DNA from 2 places in the Pseudomonas sp. CF161 genome. Region 2 is predicted to be linked to the other one. Evidence: predicted binding sites of a transcription regulator. Region 2 holds the regulator's gene; the other holds the start of a gene.
What was found. Region 2 encodes FliA, which starts transcription of late flagellar genes. Its sites were predicted from a motif close to CTAAAGTTTNNNNNNNNNNNGCCGNTAA; they were not measured.
Positions count from the first base shown of each region.

Region 1 (10,977 bases), on a different contig from region 2:
GCCTGCTGCTGGGGGTGGCCCAGGGCCTGATCGGGGTCGGCACCATCAGTTGGTGCATGGGCCAGGTTGGCGCCGAACACACCGCTCGCTCGATCTCGTGGAACGGCATTGCCTCCTATGGGGCGATTGCCATTGGGGCACCGCTGGGGGTGGTGATGGTCGACCAGTACGGTTTCGCCAGCCTTGGCATCGCCTTGTCACTGTTGGCGGCCCTGGCTCTGGTGCTGATCCGCAATAAAGCCTCGGTGCCGGTGGTGCGTGGCGAGCGCCTGCCGTTCTGGGCAGTGTTCGGGCGCATCGCCCCCTACGGCGCCAGCCTGAGCCTGGCCTCCATCGGCTACGGCACCCTGACCACCTTTATCACCCTGTTTTACCTGAATCGCGGCTGGACCGGCGCCGCCTACTGCCTGACCGTATTTGGCGTGTGCTTCATTGTGTCGCGACTGTTGTTCATCTCCGCCATCAGCCGCTTCGGCGGCTTCAGGGCCGCTATCGCCTGCATGAGCATCGAGACCCTGGGCCTGGTTCTGCTGTGGCTCGCGCCCTCCACCGCCTACGCCCTGATCGGCGCCGGGCTGACCGGTTTTGGCTTGTCGCTGGTGTACCCGGCGCTGGGCGTCGAGGCGATCAGGCAGGTGCCCAACAGCAGTCGCGGTGCGGGCCTGAGTGCGTATGCGGTGTTTTTCGATCTGGCGCTGGCGATTGCCGGGCCGTTGATGGGGGCGGTGGCGCTGAACCTGGGGTATTCGTGGATCTTCTTCTGCGCGGCGCTGCTGTCCGTCACCGCGCTGGGCCTGACGCTGCTGTTGCAGCGCCGGTCCAACGCCTGACTCACTGATCCGCGGTCTGCATCCCGGCGCGGCTGGATTTGCCCAGGGTGTGGGCGAAGAATTTGCCGGCCTCGGCAATCAGGTTACGGTGAATGTCTTCACGGTCGACACCATCGGCATCGGTGCACAGCGCCGGCATCGCAGCCAATTGCGCTTCGCTGCACGGGGCCATGAATACGAAATGCCCGGCGCCAGCCAGCAACTTGAAGTCCGGGGCCACCGGCAGCTTGCGTGCCAGGGCTGCGGCGTTCTTGTCCAGGGCCACCAGCTTGTCGCCGTCGCCACTGTAGAGCAGCACCGGTACATGCACGCCCGCCAGGGTGTGGCGACCGAACTTGAGACTCAGCGGCGCCATCAGCATCAAGGCGTGCACCCGGGCATCCGCCACCGGCTGCAAATCATCGCGATCGACAATCAGTTCGCCCTGGGTATTGCAGGCATCCCGGTCATCGGGACGTTCCTGGCAATAGCGCCGCAGGCGATCCAGGTCCGGGGTGGCGCCCGAGAGAATCAGCGCGGTTTCGCCACCGGCGGAATAGCCGATCACGCCCACCTGATCGGCGTTGACGAAAGGTGACAGCATCGGGTCGGCCAGGGTCGCGGTAATGGCTTCGGAGATCTGGATCGGCCGTCCATAAAGGTTGCTCAAGGTCCCGAGGCGGCTGTGGTCCTTGGAGTTGTCGCCGGGATGGATCACCGCCACCACCACGAACCCCTTGCGAGCCAGGGAGGTGGCCAGATCGTGCAGGGCCAGCGGGGTGCCGGTATTGCCATGGGACAGCATCAGCATCGGGAAGCGGCCAATGGCGACCTTGGCATCCTGGGTCGCCGCCACCTGGTAACCCTCAAGCGTGCTGTTGTGCTCGTAACCGGTGGACGGGTAAAAGGCGATGGCGCGCATGGGTTGCAGATCGAGCGGGTCGAGAAAGGTCATCTCGTGATAACCGACGCTCCAGTGCGGGTGCGGTGCAGGCGCGGCTTGCACCGAAATCAGGCTGCTGAGCAGGCAGATCAGTAACAGTGCACTGAGACGTTTCATGGGACGCCCACCTTTGCGACTGGATCGAGAAACCCTTTGCCCCTGCCCTCCCTTGCAGCCAAGGCCTTGCAACACATCTGGCGAACGCTGGCAGGGGGACAGGTAAAAGACCGATGAACTTCTATCTGCATAACCTGGGCCAGAAGGCGTGAAAGGCAAAAACAAAAAAACTCCGTACTCTGATCATTTTCGACACTGATCAGAATACAGAGTTTAGTGCGCGTTACCGCACTCGGATTAAGTCTTTACACAAGTCTTACGCGGCGGCGAATTGCTCTTCGATCTGCGCCTGGGCGTCGTTCAAGGCTTTGCTGCGTACTTCTTCACCGTACGCCAGGCCGTGGGCGCGGACGAACTCCAGATCGGTGATGCCGATAAAACCCAGCATGACCTTGAGGTAGTCTTCGTGGCCAACGCCGGTTGCCTGGCCCACATGCAGGCCGCCGGAGGTAGAAACCACCACCACTTTCTTGTTGCCGCACAGGCCTTCAGGGCCGGCTTCGGTGTAACGGAACGTCTGGCCGGCCACCGCAATGCGGTCGATCCAGGCCTTGAGCTGGGTCGGAATGCTGAAGTTGTACATCGGCGCGGCAATTACCACAGCGTCAGCCGCCAGGAACTCGGCCAGGGTCGAGGCACTGAGCTCGGCTTCGTGTTGCAGCGCGGCGTCGCGCAATTCGGCCGAGGTGCCGGCGGCAAGCAACGTGGCGGCGGAAAAGTGGCTGATGGCATCGCTGGCCAGGTCGCGGTAGGTGACCACCACCGATGGATCGGCGGCTTGCCAGGCGGCAACCACGTTGTGGCTCAACTGACGGGAGGCCGAGTGGTCGCCAAGGATGCTCGAATCGATATGCAACAGTTTCATGTGGGATCTCCAAGTGAGGATCGCCACCGGGCGATCAAGTGGGGGTGATCCTACAGATGAAACCAATAGCTGATTAGTCGGCATAAATGCGATAGTTCGTCTCACCAGTGGAACAGTCGAGCCCGTCATGCAAGACCTCAACGATCTTTATTACTTCGTCAAAGTGGTGGAAGCCGGTGGTTTCGCCGCCGCCGGGCGCCTTTTGGGCATCCCCAAGTCCCGCCTGTCGCGGCGCATTGCCCAGCTTGAAGAACGCCTCAACGCGCGCCTGCTGCAACGCACCACGCGGCAATTGAAGCTGACCGCGGTCGGCGAACGCTATTTGCGCCATTGCCAGGCCATGCTGCTGGAGGCGGAAATGGCCGATGAAGCCGTGGCCAGCATGTCCAGCGAGCCCCGCGGGCGCCTGCGGGTGTCCTGCCCGGTGGGCCTGGCGCACCAGTTCCTGCCACAGGTCATCAGCACCTTTCTCGGCAAACACCCCCATGTGCAGTTGGAGATGATGCTGCTAAATCGCCGTGTCGACCTGGTGACCGAGGGCATCGACGTGGCCCTGCGTGTGCGCGAACTGGGGGATGAAGACCCGCTGCTGGTCACCCGCCGCCTGCGCCAGGCGCAGACGGTGATGGTCGCCAGCCCGGACTTTCTGCGCGAGCGCAGCATCAGCCACCCGCAAGACCTGCACCAGGTGCCGGTGCTCGGAGCCCTGGAGGCCGATCGCCAGGTGCATTTGCGCATGTTCGACGAACAGGGCACTCAGTTTGATCTGGCGCTGGAGGCGCGGCTGGGCATCGACGACTTTATCGTGCGCAAGGCCTGCACCCTTTCAGGATTGGGCTTCACCGTGCTGCCGATGATGTACTGCGAGGAAGAACTGCAAACCGGGCAGCTGGTGCAACTGCTGCCCCAGTGGTCGCTGCCGGGTGGCTGGCTGCAGGCGGTTTATCCCCATCGCCGCGGGTTATTGCCGGCCGTACGGGCCTGGATCGACCACCTGACCGAATCCTTCAAGAGCTGCGGAGACCGAACCCTGTGAAAGCCAAACCCATGAGCGAAGACGACGTGGCGCAATTCTGCCTGGCCCTGCCCGGCGCCCGGGAAGACTACAAGTGGGGCGGCGTGCGGGTGTTTTCCATTGCCGGCAACAAGATGTTCGCCCTGCAAGGCCTGCGGGGCGACTCCCTGGCGTTCAAGGTCGACAAGGAGTTATTCCTCGGCCATGTCGACCGCCCGGGCATCCATCCCGCGCCTTATCTGGCGCGAGCCCATTGGGTGATCATGGACACGCCCTACCCGCTGGCCGCCGGCGAACTGCAAGAGCTGCTGCGGCGCTCCCATCAATTGGTGGTGGCCAAATTGCCGAAGCGGCTGCAAGTGGGCCTGCTGCTTTAGAGCAGGTTCGACAGCCCGGCGTCGAGAAACAGGCGGTCGATCCAGAACACCTGGTGCAACGCCACGATCAGCCAGAACAGCACCTGGTACGAGACCTTGCGCGTCTTGTGCCGGAACACTTGCTGCGCCAGCAAGGCACCCGGCCAGCCACCGGCCAGTTCCAGGGCGTGCAGGACCTTTTCCGGTGTGCGCTGGCCGTTGTTGCGGGCCTGGCGCTTGTCGTAGCCGTAGAGCACAAAGGTCAGGCCGCTGACGACCCCATAACCGACCAGGGGCAGCAGCGACACCCCCTGCTGCCATAGGGACAGCGAGCCGAACAACGGCAGCCCACACAGCAGGACGAATGCCAGCCACTTCAGGCGTGGGTGCGCAACCACCGTCCCGCTGTTGCGCCCGGGGCGAGCACTGCTCCGTGGTTCGCTCAAGACTTGGCCGCCGCCCAGTCCACCCAGCCGAACTGCCAGGTGGCGAGGATCAGCAGGCCGAACACGATCCGGTACCAGGCAAACGCGGCGTAACTGTGACTGGCGATGAATTTGAGCAGGCCCTTGACCGCGATCATGGCGAAGATAAACGCGGTCACGAAGCCGATGGCGAACACCGGCATGTCATCGGGCTGGAACAGATGACGGTATTTGTAGCCGGAATACACCGCCGCTCCGACCATGGTCGGCATGGCCAGGAAGAACGAAAACTCGGTAGCGGTCTTGCGCGACAGGCCGAACAGCAGGCCGCCGATGATGGTCGATCCGGAGCGCGAGGTGCCGGGAATCATCGCCAGGCATTGGGCGAAACCGACTTTCAGCGCGTCCTGCCAGGTGATGTCATCAACGCTGTGGGCATGCACCTCGTGCTCGCGGCGCTCGGCCCAGAGCATGATCACCCCGCCGACCACCAGGGCCGTGGCCACCGTGATCGGGTTGAACAGGTATTGATGGATCAGGTCGGCAAAAATCACCCCCAGCACCACGGCCGGGAAAAATGCGATCAGCAGGTTGACGGTAAACCGCTGGGCGCTGCGTTGCCTGGGCAGGCCCACCACCACGTCGAAGATCTTGCGCCGAAACTCCCAGACCACGGCCAGGATCGCGCCGAGCTGGATGATGATGTTGAACGCCATGGCGCGCTCACCGCCAAAGTCGAGCAGGTCCGCCACAATAATCTGGTGGCCGGTGCTGCTGATGGGCAAAAACTCTGTCAGCCCCTCGACAACCCCAAGTATCAACGCCTGAGCGGCGGTCCAAAGATCCATCAATCCCCCATAAGGCCGTGCTGCAGCAGGCCCTGATCGTTTTTTTAGTGTTCACTGCGATGAGCGTAGCGGTGGTCCGCGCGCAATAGAATTAACAACAACCGATGAAAAATCCGTGAAAAATCAAGACGGATTCAGGTTTTCCGCTGCGGGGCCGAAATCCTATCAGACATGCATGAATAACGCTTCGACCTTGTCTGGCCGACAGGCTCGGCGCCCCGGCCCGACAAGGTGCCTGAATACTCGCGACTATTGATGACAAGAACAACAAATCGGAGTGACGCAATGATGAATAGCTTGCGCAATGTATCGATCAGCCGCCGGCTGTGGCTGATCCTGATAGTCGCGGTGCTCATGCTATTGACCCTGGGCATGTTGATGCTCAAGCAGATCCACAACGATCTGTATCAGGCCAAGGCGCAGAAAACCCAACATGTGGTGCAGACCGCCAACGGCGTGCTGGCCTACTACCAGAGCCTTGAAACCGCCGGCACCCTGAGCCGCGAGGCCGCGCAGAAACAGGCCCTGAGCGTGATTCGCGGCTTGCGCTATGACCAGAACGACTACTTCTGGATCAACGACCTGACCCCAGTGATGGTCATGCACCCGGCCAACCCCAAGCTTGAAGGCCAGAACCTCTCGGCGATCAAGGACCCGGATGGCTTTGCCCTGTTCAACGAGATGGTCAACATCGCCAAGACCAAGGGCGCCGGCATGGTCGACTACCGCTGGCCGAAGCCCGGGGCGGACGCGCCGGTGCAGAAAACCTCCTATGTCCAGCTGTTCCAGCCCTGGGGCTGGATCATCGGTTCAGGGGTGTATATCGATGACATGCAGGCCGAGTTCTACACCCAGGTCCGTCAGGCGTCGTTTATCGGCCTGGGCATTGCGCTGCTGATGGGCCTGCTGGTGGCGCTGATCGCCCGCAGCATCGTGCGCCCCCTGCAGGAAACAGTGCACGCCATGGCCAATATCGCCAGCGGCGAAAGCGACCTGACCCGTACCCTCGATACCCACGGCCAGGATGAAGTCACGGAACTGGCGCGGCACTTCAACGGCTTTACCGCCAAGTTGCGCCTGGTGGTCAGTCAGCTGCAGGTGTCCGCTGGAGCCCTGGAACAGTCCTCGGCAGACCTGGGCAGCAACGCCAGCCAGGCCCAGGAACGCAGCCAGCAGCAATCGCAGCAGATGGAGCTGGTGGCCACCGCCATCAACGAGGTGACCTACGGCGTGCAGGATGTGGCAAAAAACGCCGAGCATGCCGCCAGTGAAATGCGCGATGCCGAGGCCCAGGCGCAACAGGGCCAGGTCAATATCGACGGCAGCCTGCAACAGATCGACCGGCTGTCGAGCACCATCGACCAGGCGGTTGAAGTCATTCGCACCCTGGCCGCGGAAAGTACCCAGATCGGCAGTGTGCTGGAGGTGATCCGCTCGATCGCCGAGCAGACCAACCTGTTGGCCTTGAATGCGGCCATCGAGGCGGCCCGCGCCGGTGAACAGGGTCGCGGCTTTGCGGTGGTGGCCGATGAGGTGCGGTTGCTGGCACAACGCACGCAGAAATCCACGGCCGAGATCCAGTCGATGATCGAGCGCCTGCAGAACCACTCCGAAGCCGCGGTCAAGGTGATTGGCGACAGCAGCCGTGCTTCGCAGATGACCATCGAACAGGCCGGCCTGGCCGGCCAGAGCCTGAATGCCATCGGCCAGGCGCTGCGCAACCTCAATGGGCTCAACGCCTCCATCGCCAGCGCCACCCTGCAGCAGGCCCATGTGGTCGAAGACATCAACCAGAACGTGACCCAGGCCGCCGGCCTGTCCCACAGCACGGCGATGGCGGCCGAACAGTCCAGCGCCGCCAGCCGCCACCTCAAGGAGCTCAGCGAGCAGCTCAACGGCCTGTTGCGCCAGTTCCGCGTCTAGCCCGCCACGGTGGCGGGCCCTGCCCGCCACCTTCGCCGCGCTCGCGGACTAACGCGCAGCGTCGCACTCTGGTTACAATCCGCGCCCTCCTCCATTTTCCCAAGGACTGTCCATGCCCGGGCTTGAACTGTTTGCCGTTGCGCTCGGCGCCGTTGCCGCCTGGCTCAGGGCCAACGCCGGCGGGCGGGCAAATGGGCGCGCCACTGCGGTCTCCCGAGCATGAAGGTGGTGGTGCTGACCGGCCCCGAGTCCAGCGGCAAGAGCTGGCTGGCCAACGAGTTGCAGGCGCGCCTGGGGGGCATCCAGGTCGGCGAGTACGTGCGCCACTTCATCGACCAGCAAGGCCGCGACACCTGCTTCGCCGATATCCCGCAGATCGCCCGGGGCCAACTGGCCTGGGAGGACGCCGCCCGGGCGCGCAACCCTGAACTGTTGATCCTCGACACTCATTTGCTGAGCAATATGCTCTGGAGCCAGACCCTGTTTGGCGACTGCCCGCCCTGGCTCGAACCCGAACTGCTGGCCCGGCGCTACGACCTGCACCTGCTGCTGTCACCGGAGCAGGTGGGCTGGGTCGACGACGGCCAGCGCTGCCAGCCGCAGCTGGAGCAGCGGCTGGGGTTTTTCCAGGCTTCGCGGGACTGGCTGGTGCAGCACCACCAGCCGTTTACGGTGGTCGGCGGTGATTGGGAGCAACGCCGGCAACTGGCCCTGGCTCAGGTCGGCCAATTGCTCGCCGGTTGAAGCCCGAACCCGCGCATTTTCCCGCCGAACAGGGCCCAAGTGTCCATTCCTGAAACAGGTGCCCGCCCCCATATCAGCCTGCGCCAAGGCTCGCCGTGATTGCTCGCGGATCTGTTAAGCCACTGATACAGCCTCCTGCGAACCCCTGATCTAGAGCATCGGCCCGCCTATGGCCATGTGCCGGTCCTGCCACCTGTCTCAGGGTTGAAACACTCGCGATCGCCGCCCCCGGCAAAAAAATCCAAGGCCTTGAATTTTCGAAAGAATTAAAAAGCGGCACAGCTCCTGCTCTCTTCCTGTCAACGCTCTGGTTAGGGCCAGCGCTCAGAAGAAGGAATGCCGCCGTGGGGAATATCAATCAAGGTTTGACCCGCCTCTTGCTGATCGGTTGTGCCGTCAGCGCGGCGTATTGCCTTCCGGTACAGGCCGCCGGCGACGGCGTGATTGTGCTGCAACGTACCGTCCAGGCTCAGCCCCTGGGCCGCAAAGCTCTGCAGCCAGACCCAAACCCGACCACCGTCAATACCAACCCGGCCGCTCGCATCACCCACATCATTAGCGGTAACGAAATGAGCGATGGCGAATTCGCCGGGATCAGCAGCGGTGCCTTGATTCGGACCACCGTCATGCCTGGCGGCACGGGTATGGCCGGAATGAATGTGGTGACCAATCCCAACGGCCTGCCAGGCATGGCCGCCAGCCACGGCGGTGGGTCGGGCAACTCGATCTCGGGGTCGATCAACCGCTCGATCAGCACCGGTATGACGCCGCTAAACAACCTGGGGGGCAAGTGAGATGAATCGGTCCCTGTTGTTTATCGCCCTGTTCACCTGCACCGCCGCCATGGCCGATTCGGCGAGCCAAGTCGCAGACACCTCGATCATCCAGAATTCCGGCAGCGGCTACACCGGCAACTTCAACGTCAACCAGGCCGCCGGCGACCAGCAACAGCAAGCCAACGTGCGGGCCATTGCGATTGGCACCAATGCCAGCGCCAGCACCAGCGTGAAACAGCGTCTGGACACGCCTGCCGAACGCTCGGTCAATGCCAGCAGCACCATTAGCGGCAACTCTTTCAGTAACGGCAACGGGGTACTGGGCGTGAACCAGTCGGCCGGGGCCAACAACCAAATGCTCAACGCCATGCGGATCAGCATCAGTGCCAATCCGCAAGGCATCGACGACAGCGTCCTGTCCCAACAGAACGTGGCGCTGTTACCAAGCTCAGGAGCAACTGACACTCATCAAGGCAGCCGCCAGGTCGTTACCAGCGACCAGGCCTTCACCGGCAGCCGTGGAGTGATTCAGGTGAACCAGAGTGCCGGGGTGGGGAACCGAATGGCTAACACCCTGAGCATCCGGGTCGCTGACTGACCCAAACGCAGTGCAATTAGAAAGTACCAACACTTAACCAACTAATAAGCACCGGAGAAACACCATGAAACCTACAATGGCTCTCAAACCACTGGTTTTCGCACTGGCTGCAGTAATGGCAATGGCTGCACAAGCGGGCGGCGGACAAGGTAATGGCAACGGTCATGGTAATGGCCACAACGATCACAATCAGGGTCCTGACCTGAACACTCTGCTGCAAATCACCGCCGGGGCCGGCGCAGCAGTGATCGACGTGCAAAACAGCAACACCAACGTGGTGAAAAACCAAGGCACCAATAACAACGCCAAGGCCGACAACTCGCTCAACAACTCCAACGGCAACATGGGCGCCAACGTTGCGGCAGGCGATGGCAACCAACAAGACAACGCTGTAGCCCTGGCAACCGCTGACGAAAGCTTCATCTTCGGTTCCGCCGTGGCCGCCTCGAGTGCCACTCAGTACAACAACAATAACTACGTGAAAAACTCTTCGACTCAAAACAACGCTACGTTGAACAACTCCGGCAACAACGGCTCGGGCAACCTGGGCATCAACGTCACCGCCGGCGACTTCAACCAACAGAAAAACAACCTGGCCATCGCCGTATCCGGTGGTCGCGTAGCGACTGCGGCTGCTTCGGCCAACCAACAGTCGACCAACCTGGTCGTGGATAACAAAGGCGTACAGGCCTACAAAAAAGACACCCTCAGCGGTGGCTTCGTAGCCTCGGGCACCTACAAAGGTACCGGCAGCGGCAAAATCGAAGGCGACGACGGTCATGGCAGCGGTCATGGCTACGGCGACAACAAAGGCCATGGCAACGACGATCAAAAATTCACCTTCAAAGAACAAGGCACGATCGAACTGGCTGGCTACTGGACCCAGCAAGTGCTGACCAAAGACGGCTGGAAAAACCCAGTGGTCAACAACGCCACCATGAGCAACTCGATGAACGGCTTCTCCGGCAACGGCGGCGCCAACGTCTCGGCCGGTGTAGGCAACCAACAAAGCAACTCGCTGTCCATCGCTGCTGGCTGCAAAGCCTGCATGTAATCGCGATCGAAACAAAAGCCCCGGCAACGGGGCTTTTCCACAGTCTCAAAAGGCGTATCGATCATGCGTATTGCGACCCTCACTCTGCTGCTATGCCTGTCAGGTCTGACTCAGGCTGCCCAAATGGCCGTCGCTGTCTTGCCCGGCGGCAATCTGGTGTACAAACAGGTGCAAAGTCTGCGGGAGCGCAAATTCAGCGACATAGTCGAACAAAAAACCGATTTCAGCTGCGGCGCTGCCGCTCTGGCAACGGTCCTGCGCCAGGCCTATTGGCTCGACGTCGATGAGGAGCACATCATAAAAGGCATGCTGGTCAACTCCGACCAGGACCTGGTACGCACCCAGGGTTTCTCCATGCTCGATATGAAGCGCTACGTAGAAAGCATCGGCATGCGGGCACGGGGCTACCGGATCCCTCCTGAAAAACTCGAGGCAGTGACCATTCCGGTAGTGGTGCTGATGGAAATTCGCGGCTACAAGCACTTCGTGGTGATGCAGCGGGCA
Region 1 covers NZ_ATLP01000089.1:236,914-247,890, forward strand. The annotation lists gene CF161_RS18290 (MFS transporter) at 1-830, shown strand, start outside; gene CF161_RS18295 (lipoprotein) at 832-1,869, opposite strand; gene CF161_RS18300 (FMN-dependent NADH-azoreductase) at 2,126-2,734, opposite strand; gene CF161_RS18305 (LysR substrate-binding domain-containing protein) at 2,862-3,770, shown strand; gene CF161_RS18310 (MmcQ/YjbR family DNA-binding protein) at 3,782-4,126, shown strand; gene CF161_RS18315 (DUF1294 domain-containing protein) at 4,123-4,551, opposite strand; gene CF161_RS18320 (undecaprenyl-diphosphate phosphatase) at 4,548-5,378, opposite strand; gene CF161_RS18325 (methyl-accepting chemotaxis protein) at 5,667-7,301, shown strand; gene CF161_RS18330 (AAA family ATPase) at 7,521-8,045, shown strand; gene CF161_RS18335 (hypothetical protein) at 8,390-8,839, shown strand; gene CF161_RS18340 (hypothetical protein) at 8,841-9,419, shown strand; gene CF161_RS18345 (hypothetical protein) at 9,484-10,473, shown strand; gene CF161_RS18350 (C39 family peptidase) at 10,537-10,977, shown strand, end outside.
Region 1: a site for FliA is predicted at 5,512-5,539, ahead of CF161_RS18325 (methyl-accepting chemotaxis protein). Genes of this name have one in related genera too.

Region 2 (10,977 bases):
GTACGGCAGTATTCCGCAGTTGATCGGCTGACCCATGTCCTTGCTGGCGTTGACCGACACCCAGATCAGTACCTGGGTCGCGACCTTCATGTTGCCGCTGTTTCGCATCACGGCGGTGCTGATGACCATGCCGATCTTCGGTACGACTCTGGTGCCGCGGCGGGTGCGCCTGTATTTCGCGGTGGCGATCACTGTGGTGTTGGTGCCTGCCTTGCCGCCGATGCCCGAGGTCCGCGCACTGGACTTGAGCGCGCTGTTGTTGATCGGCGAACAGGTGATCATCGGCGCGCTGCTGGGCTTTTCCCTGCAGCTGTTCTTTCAGGCCTTTGTGGTGGCCGGGCAGATCATTTCGATTCAGATGGGCATGGGCTTCGCCTCGATGGTCGACCCTACCAACGGCGTCTCGGCGGCGGTGATCGGGCAGTTCCTGACCATGCTCGTGACCTTGCTGTTCCTGGGCATGAACGGCCATCTGGTGGTGTTCGAGGTGCTGACCGAAAGCTTCACCACCTTGCCGGTGGGCAGCGGCATGCTGGTCAATCATTTCTGGGAGCTGGCGGGCAAGCTCGGCTGGGTGCTGGGGGCGGCGATGTTGCTGGTGTTGCCGGCGATCACCGCACTACTGGTGGTGAACATCGCCTTTGGCATCATGACCCGCGCCGCGCCGCAACTGAACATCTTCTCTATCGGCTTTCCCTTGACCCTGGTGCTGGGCTTGGTGATTTTCTGGGTCACCCTCGGCGATATCCTCAATCAGTACCAGCCGCTGGCCGTTGAAGCCTTGCAGCTGTTGCGCAGTTTGGCTCAGGCGCGTTAGCCATGGCAGAGAGCGAGAGCGGTCAGGACAAGACAGAAGACCCCACGGACAAGCGCAAGAAGGACTCGCGTGAGAAGGGCGAGATTGCCCGTTCCAAGGAGCTCAACACCCTTGCGATCATGCTCGCGGGAACCGGTGCTCTGCTGGTCTACGGCGGCGGCCTGGCGTTGGATCTGCAAGAAATCATGCGCCTGAACTTTTCCCTGCCGCGCGAAGTGGTGCTCGACACCGGAGCCATGGCTCGTTACCTGCTGCATTCGGGCAAGATCGCGATTCTGGCGGTGCAGCCGGTGCTCCTGACCTTGGTTCTGGCGGCGGTGATCGGCCCGATTTCCCTCGGCGGCTGGTTGTTTGCTGGCAAGAGCCTGGCGCCGAAGTTCAGCCGCATGAATCCTGCCAGTGGCCTGAAGCGGATGTTCTCCTCGACGGCGCTGATCGAGCTGCTCAAGGCCTTGGCCAAGTTTCTGCTGGTGCTGTTCGTGGCGTTGTCGGTGCTCTTGGCGGACATCGACGATCTGCTGCAAATTGCTCACGAGCCTCTGGAGCGGGCGCTGGTCCACAGCCTGCAACTGGTGGGCTGGAGCGCCTTGTGGATGGCCTGCGGGCTGATCTTGATTGCCGCGGTCGATGTGCCGGTGCAGCTCTACCAGAGCCACAAGAAACTGCTGATGACCAAGCAGGAAGTGCGCGACGAACACAAGGACAACGAGGGGCGGCCGGAGGTCAAGCAACGCATTCGCCAGTTGCAGCGCGAGATGTCCCAGCGGCGGATGATGGCGGCGATTCCCGACGCCGATGTGGTCATTACCAACCCGACTCACTACGCCGTGGCGCTCAAGTACGACGCCGAGAAGGGCGGGGCGCCGGTGCTGCTGGCCAAGGGCAGTGATTTCCTGGCGCTGAAGATCCGCGAAATCGCAGTGGCCAATGAGGTGCTGCTGTTGGAGTCGCCGGCCCTGGCGCGCTCGATTTTCTACTCCACCGAACTTGAGGAAGAGATCCCGGCCGGCCTGTACCTGGCGGTGGCCCAGGTGCTGGCGTACGTCTACCAGATCCGCCAGCACCGTGCGGGCAAGGGCAAGCGCCCGGATCCGCTCACGGACCTGCCGATTCCGCCGGATTTGCGGCGCGACTCCTGACGCCCGAGGTGATTGGTAGCGCGGTCCGCCAAATGGCCTATGGCCTGTATCTGCCTATTCGCCGTTCCCGGCGCCCTTCCTCAGCCCTGTGGCCCGCGACTTAGCGGGCCTTTTGTCGCATGGGCAAAAGTTGGAAGGCTTCTTGCAATACCCGTCCTGCGGCGCTTCCAGGCGTCAAAAGTTTGCTTAAGGAACGGGGAAAACCGGTGGATCGTACTCAGTTATTCAACAGCGCTCGCAGCAACCTGACTGACCTCGGACGAGGCAATCTGGGTGTGCCGGTGTTGCTGTTGGTCATGCTGGCGATGATGATGTTGCCCGTCCCGCCGTTTCTGCTGGACGTGTTCTTCACCTTCAACATCGCGCTGTCGATTGTGGTCCTGCTGGTCTGCGTGTACGCCCTGCGTCCGCTGGACTTCGCCGTGTTCCCGACCATCCTGCTGGTGGCCACGCTGCTGCGCCTGGCGCTCAACGTAGCGTCGACCCGGGTGGTGATGCTCCACGGCCAGGACGGTCATGCCGCGGCCGGCAAGGTGATCCAGGCCTTCGGTGAGGTGGTGATCGGCGGTAACTACGTGGTCGGTATCGTGGTGTTCGCGATCCTGATGATCATCAACTTCGTCGTGGTGACCAAGGGCGCCGGGCGGATTTCCGAGGTGAGCGCACGTTTCACCCTCGATGCGATGCCTGGCAAGCAGATGGCGATCGACGCCGACCTCAACGCCGGCCTGATCGACCAGCCCCAGGCCAAATTGCGCCGCCAGGAAGTGGCGCAAGAGGCCGAGTTCTACGGTTCGATGGACGGTGCCAGCAAATTCGTGCGTGGCGACGCCATTGCCGGCCTGCTGATTCTGTTTATCAACCTGATCGGCGGCATGGCGGTCGGTATCTTCCAGCACGGCATGAGCTTCGGTGACGCCGGCCGGGTCTACGCCTTGCTGACCATTGGTGACGGTTTGGTGGCGCAATTGCCATCACTGCTGCTGTCGACTGCGGCGGCGATCATGGTGACCCGTGCTTCGGGCTCCGAAGACATGGGCAAGCAGATCACCCGCCAGATGTTCACCTCGCCCAAGGCCCTGGCAGTCGCTGCCGGCCTGATGGCGGTGATGGGCCTGGTGCCCGGCATGCCGCACTTTTCATTCCTGACCATGGCGGCGGTGGCCGGTGGCGCCGCCTACCTGCTGTGGCGCAAGCACAACGTGGTCAAGGTTCAGGCATTGCAAGAGGTCAAACGCCAGCAGGAACTGCTGCCGTCGCCGGCCCGGGCCATGGAAACCAAAGAGCTTGGCTGGGATGACGTGACGCCGATCGACATGATCGGCCTGGAAGTCGGTTACCGCCTGATCCCCCTGGTGGATCGCAATCAGGGTGGGCAGTTGCTGGCGCGGATCAAGGGCGTGCGCAAGAAGCTGTCCCAGGACCTGGGCTTCCTGATGCCGACCGTGCACATCCGCGACAACCTTGACCTGGCGCCCAGCGCTTACCGTTTGACGCTGATGGGGGTGATCCTGGCCGAGGCCGAGATCTACCCTGATCGCGAGCTGGCGATCAATCCGGGGCAGGTCTACGGCTCGCTCAATGGCATCACCGCCAGGGATCCGGCCTTTGGCCTGGAGGCGGTGTGGATCGAGATCAGCCAGCGGGCCCAGGCGCAGTCCCTCGGTTACACCGTGGTCGACGCCAGTACCGTGGTCGCCACTCACCTCAACCAGATTCTGTACAAGCACTCCAGCGAGTTGATCGGCCACGAGGAAGTCCAGCAGTTGATGCAACTGTTGGCCAAGAGCTCGCCGAAACTCGCCGAGGAGCTGGTGCCGGGCGTGCTGTCGCTGTCGCAGTTGCTCAAGGTGCTGCAGGCGTTGCTCGCCGAACAGGTGCCGGTACGGGACATTCGCAGCATTGCCGAGGCCATCGCGAACAATGCCGCCAAGAGTCAAGATACTGCCGCTTTGGTGGCCGCCGTCCGCGTCGGATTGTCGCGTGCCATCGTCCAAAGCATTGTAGGCACTGAGTCCGAGCTGCCTGTGATCACCTTGGAGCCAAGGTTGGAACAAATATTGCTCAATAGTCTGCAGAAGGCAGGACAAGGCCAGGAAGAAGGCGTTCTGCTGGAGCCAAGCATGGCTGAAAAGCTGCAACGTTCGCTGATCGATGCGGCGCAGCGTCAAGAGATGCAAGGTCAACCGGTGATTCTGTTGGTGGCAGGTCCGGTACGCGCAATGCTTTCACGGTTTGGACGTTTGGCAGTCCCCGGTTTGCATGTGTTGGCGTACCAGGAAATCCCTGACAACAAACAAGTGACCATCGTTGCGACAGTAGGGCCCAACGGCTGAGGTAACGGGTTATGCAAGTTAAGCGTTTTTTCGCCGCCGATATGCGTCAGGCCATGAAACTGGTTCGTGATGAGCTGGGCGCAGAGGCCGCCATTATCGGCAACCGCCGCATTGCTGGCGGTGTCGAGCTGACGGCTGCCCTCGACTACAAGCTGTCGGCGCTGGCGCCGCGCGTGCCGAACATGGAGCTCGAGGATGAGCTGCGCAAGACCCAGTCGCGGATCGTGACCGCCCAGGCGGAATTGAGCCTGCGTGGCGACAGCGATGCCATGACCAATCGTCAGCTGTTCGCCGGCCTGCCACTGACGGCAGCCGAGCCGCTGATCGAACCGACTTTTTCCGAGCCGCACCGTCCGGCGCCGGCCCCTGTTGCGGCAGATGGCGTGGACCAGCGGGCGTTCGATTCGATGCGCTTCGAACTCAATGGCCTGCGCGAACTGCTGGAAGTCCAACTTGGTTCCCTGGCCTGGAGTCAGCTGCAAGGCAGCCGTCCGGAGCAGGCCAACCTCTGGCGTCGCCTGCAGCGTATCGGCTTGTCCGGCCCCCTGGCCCGTGACCTGCTGGCGCTGGTGACTGAAATCGACGAACCCCGTCAGGCCTGGCGCATGCTGCTGGCGCACCTGGCGCGGATGATCGTGACCCCTGAGGTCGAGCCTTTGGAAGAGGGCGGTGTGATCGCCATGGTCGGCCCTGCCGGCATGGGCAAGACCACCACCCTGGCCAAGCTGGCGGCGCGTTATGTGCTCAAGTACGGCGCGCACAATATCGCGCTGGTGAGCATGGACAGCTTCCGTATCGGTGCCCAGGAACAGCTCAAGACCCTGGGGCGCATCCTCAATGTGTCGGTGACCCATGTCGACCCGGGCCAGTCCCTGGCGCAGGCGCTCGACCCACTGTTGCGCAAGCGTGTGGTGCTGATCGATACCGCCGGCCTGCAAGCCAGCGACCCGGCCCTGCGCATGCAGCTCGAAAGCCTGGCCGGTCGCGGGATCAAATCGAAGAATTATCTGGTCCTGGCCACCACCAGCCAGAAACAGGTGCTCACCGCCGCCTATCACAGCTACAAGCGCTGCGGGTTGGCCGGTTGCATCCTGACTAAACTGGATGAAACAGCCAGCCTCGGTGAAGTGTTGAGCCTGGCGATCAGTCATGAATTGCCCGTTGCCTATCTGACCGATGGGCCACGGATTCCTGACGATCTGCACCTGCCGCGCCGGCACCAGTTGGTCAGCCGCGCAGTGAGCGTGCAGATGCAGGAAGAACCCAGCGAAGAAGCCATGGCCGACATGTTCGCGGACCTCTATCACAACCCCGCAAAACGGGTTGGATGAGGGTGGCCATGAAGAGATTGCACCGTATCTACATCGATGGTCTGCCATGCATTGTTCCAACGGTGAACGCGCAGCCAGTTATGTGGCCCCGTCTAAGTAAGACAAGGTAAAGAAAGAACATGGGCAGCATGCATCCCGTACAGGTGATTGCGGTGACCGGCGGCAAGGGTGGCGTCGGCAAGACTAACGTGTCAGTGAACTTGTCACTGGCCCTGGCTGAGCTCGGCCGGCGCGTCATGCTGCTGGACGCCGACCTGGGCCTGGCCAATGTCGACGTCCTGCTGGGCCTGACCCCCAAACGTACCCTGGCTGACGTCATCGAGGGCCGTTGCGAGCTGCGCGACGTGTTGCTCCAGGGCCCGGGCGGGATCCGTATCGTGCCTGCCGCCTCCGGCACCCAGAGCATGGTGCACCTGAGCCCGGCCCAGCATGCTGGCCTGATCCAGGCCTTCAGTGATATCGGCGACAACCTCGATGTGCTGGTCATCGACACCGCTGCGGGTATTGGTGACTCGGTAGTCAGTTTTGTCCGCGCGGCCCAGGAAGTCCTGCTGGTGGTCTGCGACGAACCGACTTCGATCACTGACGCCTACGCGCTGATCAAACTGCTCAATCGCGACTACGGCATGAACCGCTTCCGGGTCCTGGCCAACATGGCGCAAAGCCCGCAGGAGGGTCGCAATCTGTTCGCTAAGTTGACCAAGGTCACGGATCGCTTCCTGGACGTGGCTTTACAATACGTCGGTGCAGTTCCTTACGACGAATGCGTACGCAAGGCCGTGCAAAAGCAGCGTGCGGTCTATGAAGCCTTTCCTCGTTCGAAGTGCTCGCTGGCGTTCAAGGCCATTGCGCAAAAAGTCGATACCTGGCCGTTGCCTGCCAACCCACGTGGGCATCTGGAGTTTTTTGTCGAGCGTCTCGTGCAGCAAACAGCAGGACCGGTGCTATGACAGCCAGCGGCTACAACCTGTACAAGAAGTCGGCGCGTGACAGCCAATATGAATTGATCGAGCGTTATGCGCCTCTGGTCAAGCGTATCGCCTACCACCTGCTGGCACGGCTGCCGGCCAGTGTCCAGGTCGAAGACCTGATCCAGGCCGGGATGATCGGTTTGCTCGAAGTGTCGACCAAGTACGATGCGAGCAAGGGCGCAAGTTTCGAGACTTATGCCGGGATTCGTATTCGTGGGGCGATGCTCGACGAAGTGCGCAAGGGCGATTGGGCACCACGTTCAGTACACCGCAATACACGAATGGTCAGTGATGCCATTCGCTCAATTGAAGCTAAAACCGGTCGTGACGCTAAAGATCATGAAGTTGCGGCCGAACTTGAATTGAGCCTCGACGATTATTACGGGATTTTGAACGACACCTTGGGCAGCCGCCTGTTCAGCTTCGACGACCTTTTGCAGGACGGCGAGCATGAAGGGCTGCATGAGGATGGCGCGAGTGCTCATCTCGAGCCGTCACGCGATCTGGAAGATGAACGCTTCCAGGCGGCGCTGGCGGACGCGATTGCCAATTTGCCGGAGCGTGAGCGACTGGTCTTGGCGCTGTACTACGACGAAGAGCTGAACCTCAAGGAAATCGGTGAGGTCCTGGGGGTCAGCGAATCGCGGGTCAGCCAGTTACACAGCCAGTGCGCGGCCCGCTTGCGGGGGCGTTTGGGGGAGTGGCGAGCGCGCTGACAGGCAGTGTGGGGACACTGCGAACGGGACCGGTAAGGCGTGATGCCGCACCGGTCTTGCAGTGTGTATTCCATGCAGTCGTTGAGTGTTACGTCGTATTGATTGAATGGCGCGTTCAGGTGCTGGGCGCGTTTAAGACTGCTTGGAGGTCGAATTGGACAAGAACATGAAAATCCTCATCGTTGATGACTTCTCAACGATGCGGCGGATCATAAAAAACCTGTTGCGTGACCTGGGTTTCACCAACACGGTCGAGGCCGATGACGGTACTACCGCGATTCCGGTCCTCAACAGCGGGAGCATCGACTTTCTGGTAACGGACTGGAACATGCCTGGCATGACCGGTATCGATTTGCTGCGCCACGTGCGCGCCGACGAGAAGCTCAAGCACCTGCCGGTGCTGATGGTGACTGCCGAGGCCAAGCGTGAACAGATCATTGAAGCGGCTCAGGCCGGCGTCAATGGCTACGTGGTGAAACCATTCACGGCTCAGGCGTTGAAAGAGAAGATCGAAAAAATCTTCGAACGCATCGGTTGATGCGCGAAGACATTGCGCCACGGGGGAGCTATGGAGCATAACGAATCTTCATTGGGCGATTTTGAGTCGACCCTGAAAAAACATGCCCACGAACTGGTCGAGAGCCTTGAAAAAGGCAAGTTTGGCGAGGCTGTGCAACTGATCCATGAGCTCAATCAGACCCGTGACCGCGGCCTGTACCAGGAAGTCGGCAAGCTCACCCGCGAGCTGCATAGCGCGATCGTCAATTTTCAGATTGACCCGCATATGCCGCAAGCCGAGGAAGTTTCACAGATCACGGATGCCACCGAGCGCCTGTCCTATGTGGTCAGGCTGACCGAGGCCGCGGCCAATCGCACCATGGATTTGGTGGAAAGCAGCACCCCGCTGGTCAACGGCCTGAGCAACGATGCCCAGGCCTTGAGCGCTGACTGGGGGCGCTTCATGCGTCGCGAAGTCGGGGCTGAAGAGTTTCGCGAGCTGGCACGGCGCGTCGACAGTTTCCTGACGCGTAGCGAACAGGAGACCCGGACCGTTTCCGGCCATCTCAACGACATTCTGTTGGCGCAGGATTACCAGGACCTCACGGGCCAGGTGATCAAGCGTGTGACCCAGTTGGTCACGGAAGTCGAAAGCAATCTGCTCAAACTCGTCTTGATGGCCAGCCAGGTCGACCGTTTTGCGGGCATCGAACATGACCGCGAATCGATCCTGGCCGAAAAAGATCCGCAAAAACATCTCGCCAAGGGTGAAGGTCCGCAGATTCATGCCGATAAACGTGAAGACGTTGTGTCCGGTCAGGACGATGTAGACGATTTGCTTTCCAGCCTTGGATTCTAGGAGCACCCATTAATGAGCTTCGGCGCCGATGAAGAGATCCTTCAGGATTTCCTGGTTGAGGCCGGCGAGATTCTAGAGCAACTGTCCGAACAACTGGTCGAGCTGGAAAGCCGACCGGATGATGCGGATCTGCTCAATGCAATTTTTCGCGGTTTTCACACTGTTAAAGGGGGCGCCGGCTTCCTCCAGCTCAATGAGCTGGTGGAGTGCTGCCACATCGCCGAGAACGTCTTCGACATCCTGCGCAAGGGTGAGCGTCGTGTCGACTCGGAGCTGATGGATGTGGTGCTCGAAGCGCTGGACGCGGTGAACGGCATGTTCGGCCAGGTCCGCGAACGGACTCAGGTCACGGCCGCGACTCCGGAGCTGCTTGCGGCCCTGGCGCGGCTGGCAGAACCTGCGGCGGCGGTAGAGGTGGCGGCGGAGCCCGAAGTGGCCGAAGCGGTGGCCGAGCCGGTGGCTGAAAGCGAATCGGGGGATATCACCGATAACGAATTCGAGCTGCTGCTGGACTCGCTCAACGCCGCCAAGGCCGAAGCCGAGGCGCCTGCGGCGGCTCTGGTGGCCAGCAGCGATGCGGCCAGCGACGAAATCACCGATGCCGAGTTCGAGTCCTTGCTCGACCAGTTGCATGGCAAGGGCCAGTTCGCCCCGGATGCCGTCGCAGCGAGCGAACCCGCCGCGGCGAAAGCAGCGACGCCGGGTGCGAGCGACAGCAACGAAATTACCGATGATGAATTCGAAGCACTGCTCGATCAGTTGCATGGCAAGGGCAACTTTGCCGTGGACGCGCTCGAGTCTGCCGTCGCTTCGGTGCCGGCAGCTGCCGCGCCCGCCGCGGCTGCAGCCGGCAGCGACCTGATCAGCGATCACGAATTCGAATCCCTGCTCGACGAGTTGCACGGCAAGGGCAAGTTTTCCGAAGTGGCGGGTGCCGGTTCTGCCGCTCCAGCCGCTGCGACCGCGGCTGCGGTAGCGCCCAAGCCCGTGGCGAAAAAGCCCGAGCCCAAGGCCGAAGCTCCCAAGGCTGCGGCTCCTGCCGCCGCTGCCGCACCTGCTCCGGCACGTGCCGCCGCAGCGCCACCGCCAGAAAAGCCCGCCAGTGAAGCCGAGACCACCGTACGGGTTGATACCGCACGCCTGGACGAGATCATGAACATGGTCGGCGAACTGGTGCTGGTGCGTAACCGCCTGGTGCGCCTGGGTCTCAACAGCGGCGACGAAGCCATGCAAAAGGCCGTGTCGAACCTCGACGTGGTCACGGCTGACCTGCAGACCGCGGTGATGAAGACCCGGATGCAGCCGATCAAGAAAGTGTTCGGGCGCTTCCCGCGCCTGGTTCGCGACCTTGCACGGCAGCTGAAGAAAGAGATCAACCTGGAGCTGGTCGGCGAAGAAACCGACCTCGACAAGAACCTGGTGGAGGCCCTGGCCGACCCGCTGGTCCACTTGGTGCGCAACGCGGTCGACCACGGTATCGAGTCACCGGAAGAGCGCGAAGCCTCGGGCAAGGCGCGCGGTGGCAAGGTGATCCTGGCCGCTGAGCAAGAGGGCGACCATATCCTGCTGTCGATCTCCGATGACGGCAAAGGCATGGACCCGAATGTGCTGCGCGCCATCGCCGTCAAGCGTGGGGTGATGGACAAGGATGCCGCTGATCGCCTGAGCGACACCGAGTGCTACAACCTGATTTTCGCCCCGGGGTTCTCGACCAAGACCGAGATCTCCGACGTCTCCGGACGCGGCGTGGGCATGGACGTGGTGAAAACCAAGATTTCCCAGCTCAACGGTTCGATCAACATTTACTCGACCAAGGGCCAGGGCTCGAAGATCGTGATCAAGGTGCCGTTGACCTTGGCGATCATGCCGACCCTGATGGTCATGCTGGGCAACCAGGCGTTTGCGTTCCCTCTGGTCAACGTCAACGAGATCTTCCACCTGGACCTGTCGCGCACCAACGTGGTCGACGGCCAGGAAGTGGTGATCGTGCGCGACAAGGCGTTGCCACTGTTTTACCTCAAGCGCTGGCTGGTCCGTTCCGCCGCTCATGAAGAGCAGCGTGAAGGCCATGTGGTGATTCTTTCGGTGGGCACCCAGCGGATCGGCTTTGTCGTCGATCAACTGGTCGGCCAGGAAGAAGTGGTCATCAAGCCATTGGGCAAGATGCTGCAAGGGACCCCGGGCATGTCCGGCGCCACCATTACCGGTGACGGCCGCATTGCACTGATCCTCGATGTTCCAAGCATGCTCAAGCGTTACGCCGCACGGCGTATTTGATTCGGGGTGGCGGGGCGATTTGCCTCGCCCCGC
Region 2 covers NZ_ATLP01000107.1:90,550-101,526, reverse strand. The annotation lists gene fliQ (flagellar biosynthesis protein FliQ) at 1-31, shown strand, start outside; gene fliR (flagellar biosynthetic protein FliR) at 35-817, shown strand; gene flhB (flagellar biosynthesis protein FlhB) at 820-1,956, shown strand; gene flhA (flagellar biosynthesis protein FlhA) at 2,163-4,292, shown strand; gene flhF (flagellar biosynthesis protein FlhF) at 4,304-5,623, shown strand; gene fleN (flagellar synthesis regulator FleN) at 5,743-6,573, shown strand; gene fliA (RNA polymerase sigma factor FliA) at 6,570-7,310, shown strand; gene CF161_RS24300 (chemotaxis response regulator CheY) at 7,477-7,848, shown strand; gene CF161_RS24295 (protein phosphatase CheZ) at 7,879-8,667, shown strand; gene CF161_RS24290 (chemotaxis protein CheA) at 8,680-10,944, shown strand.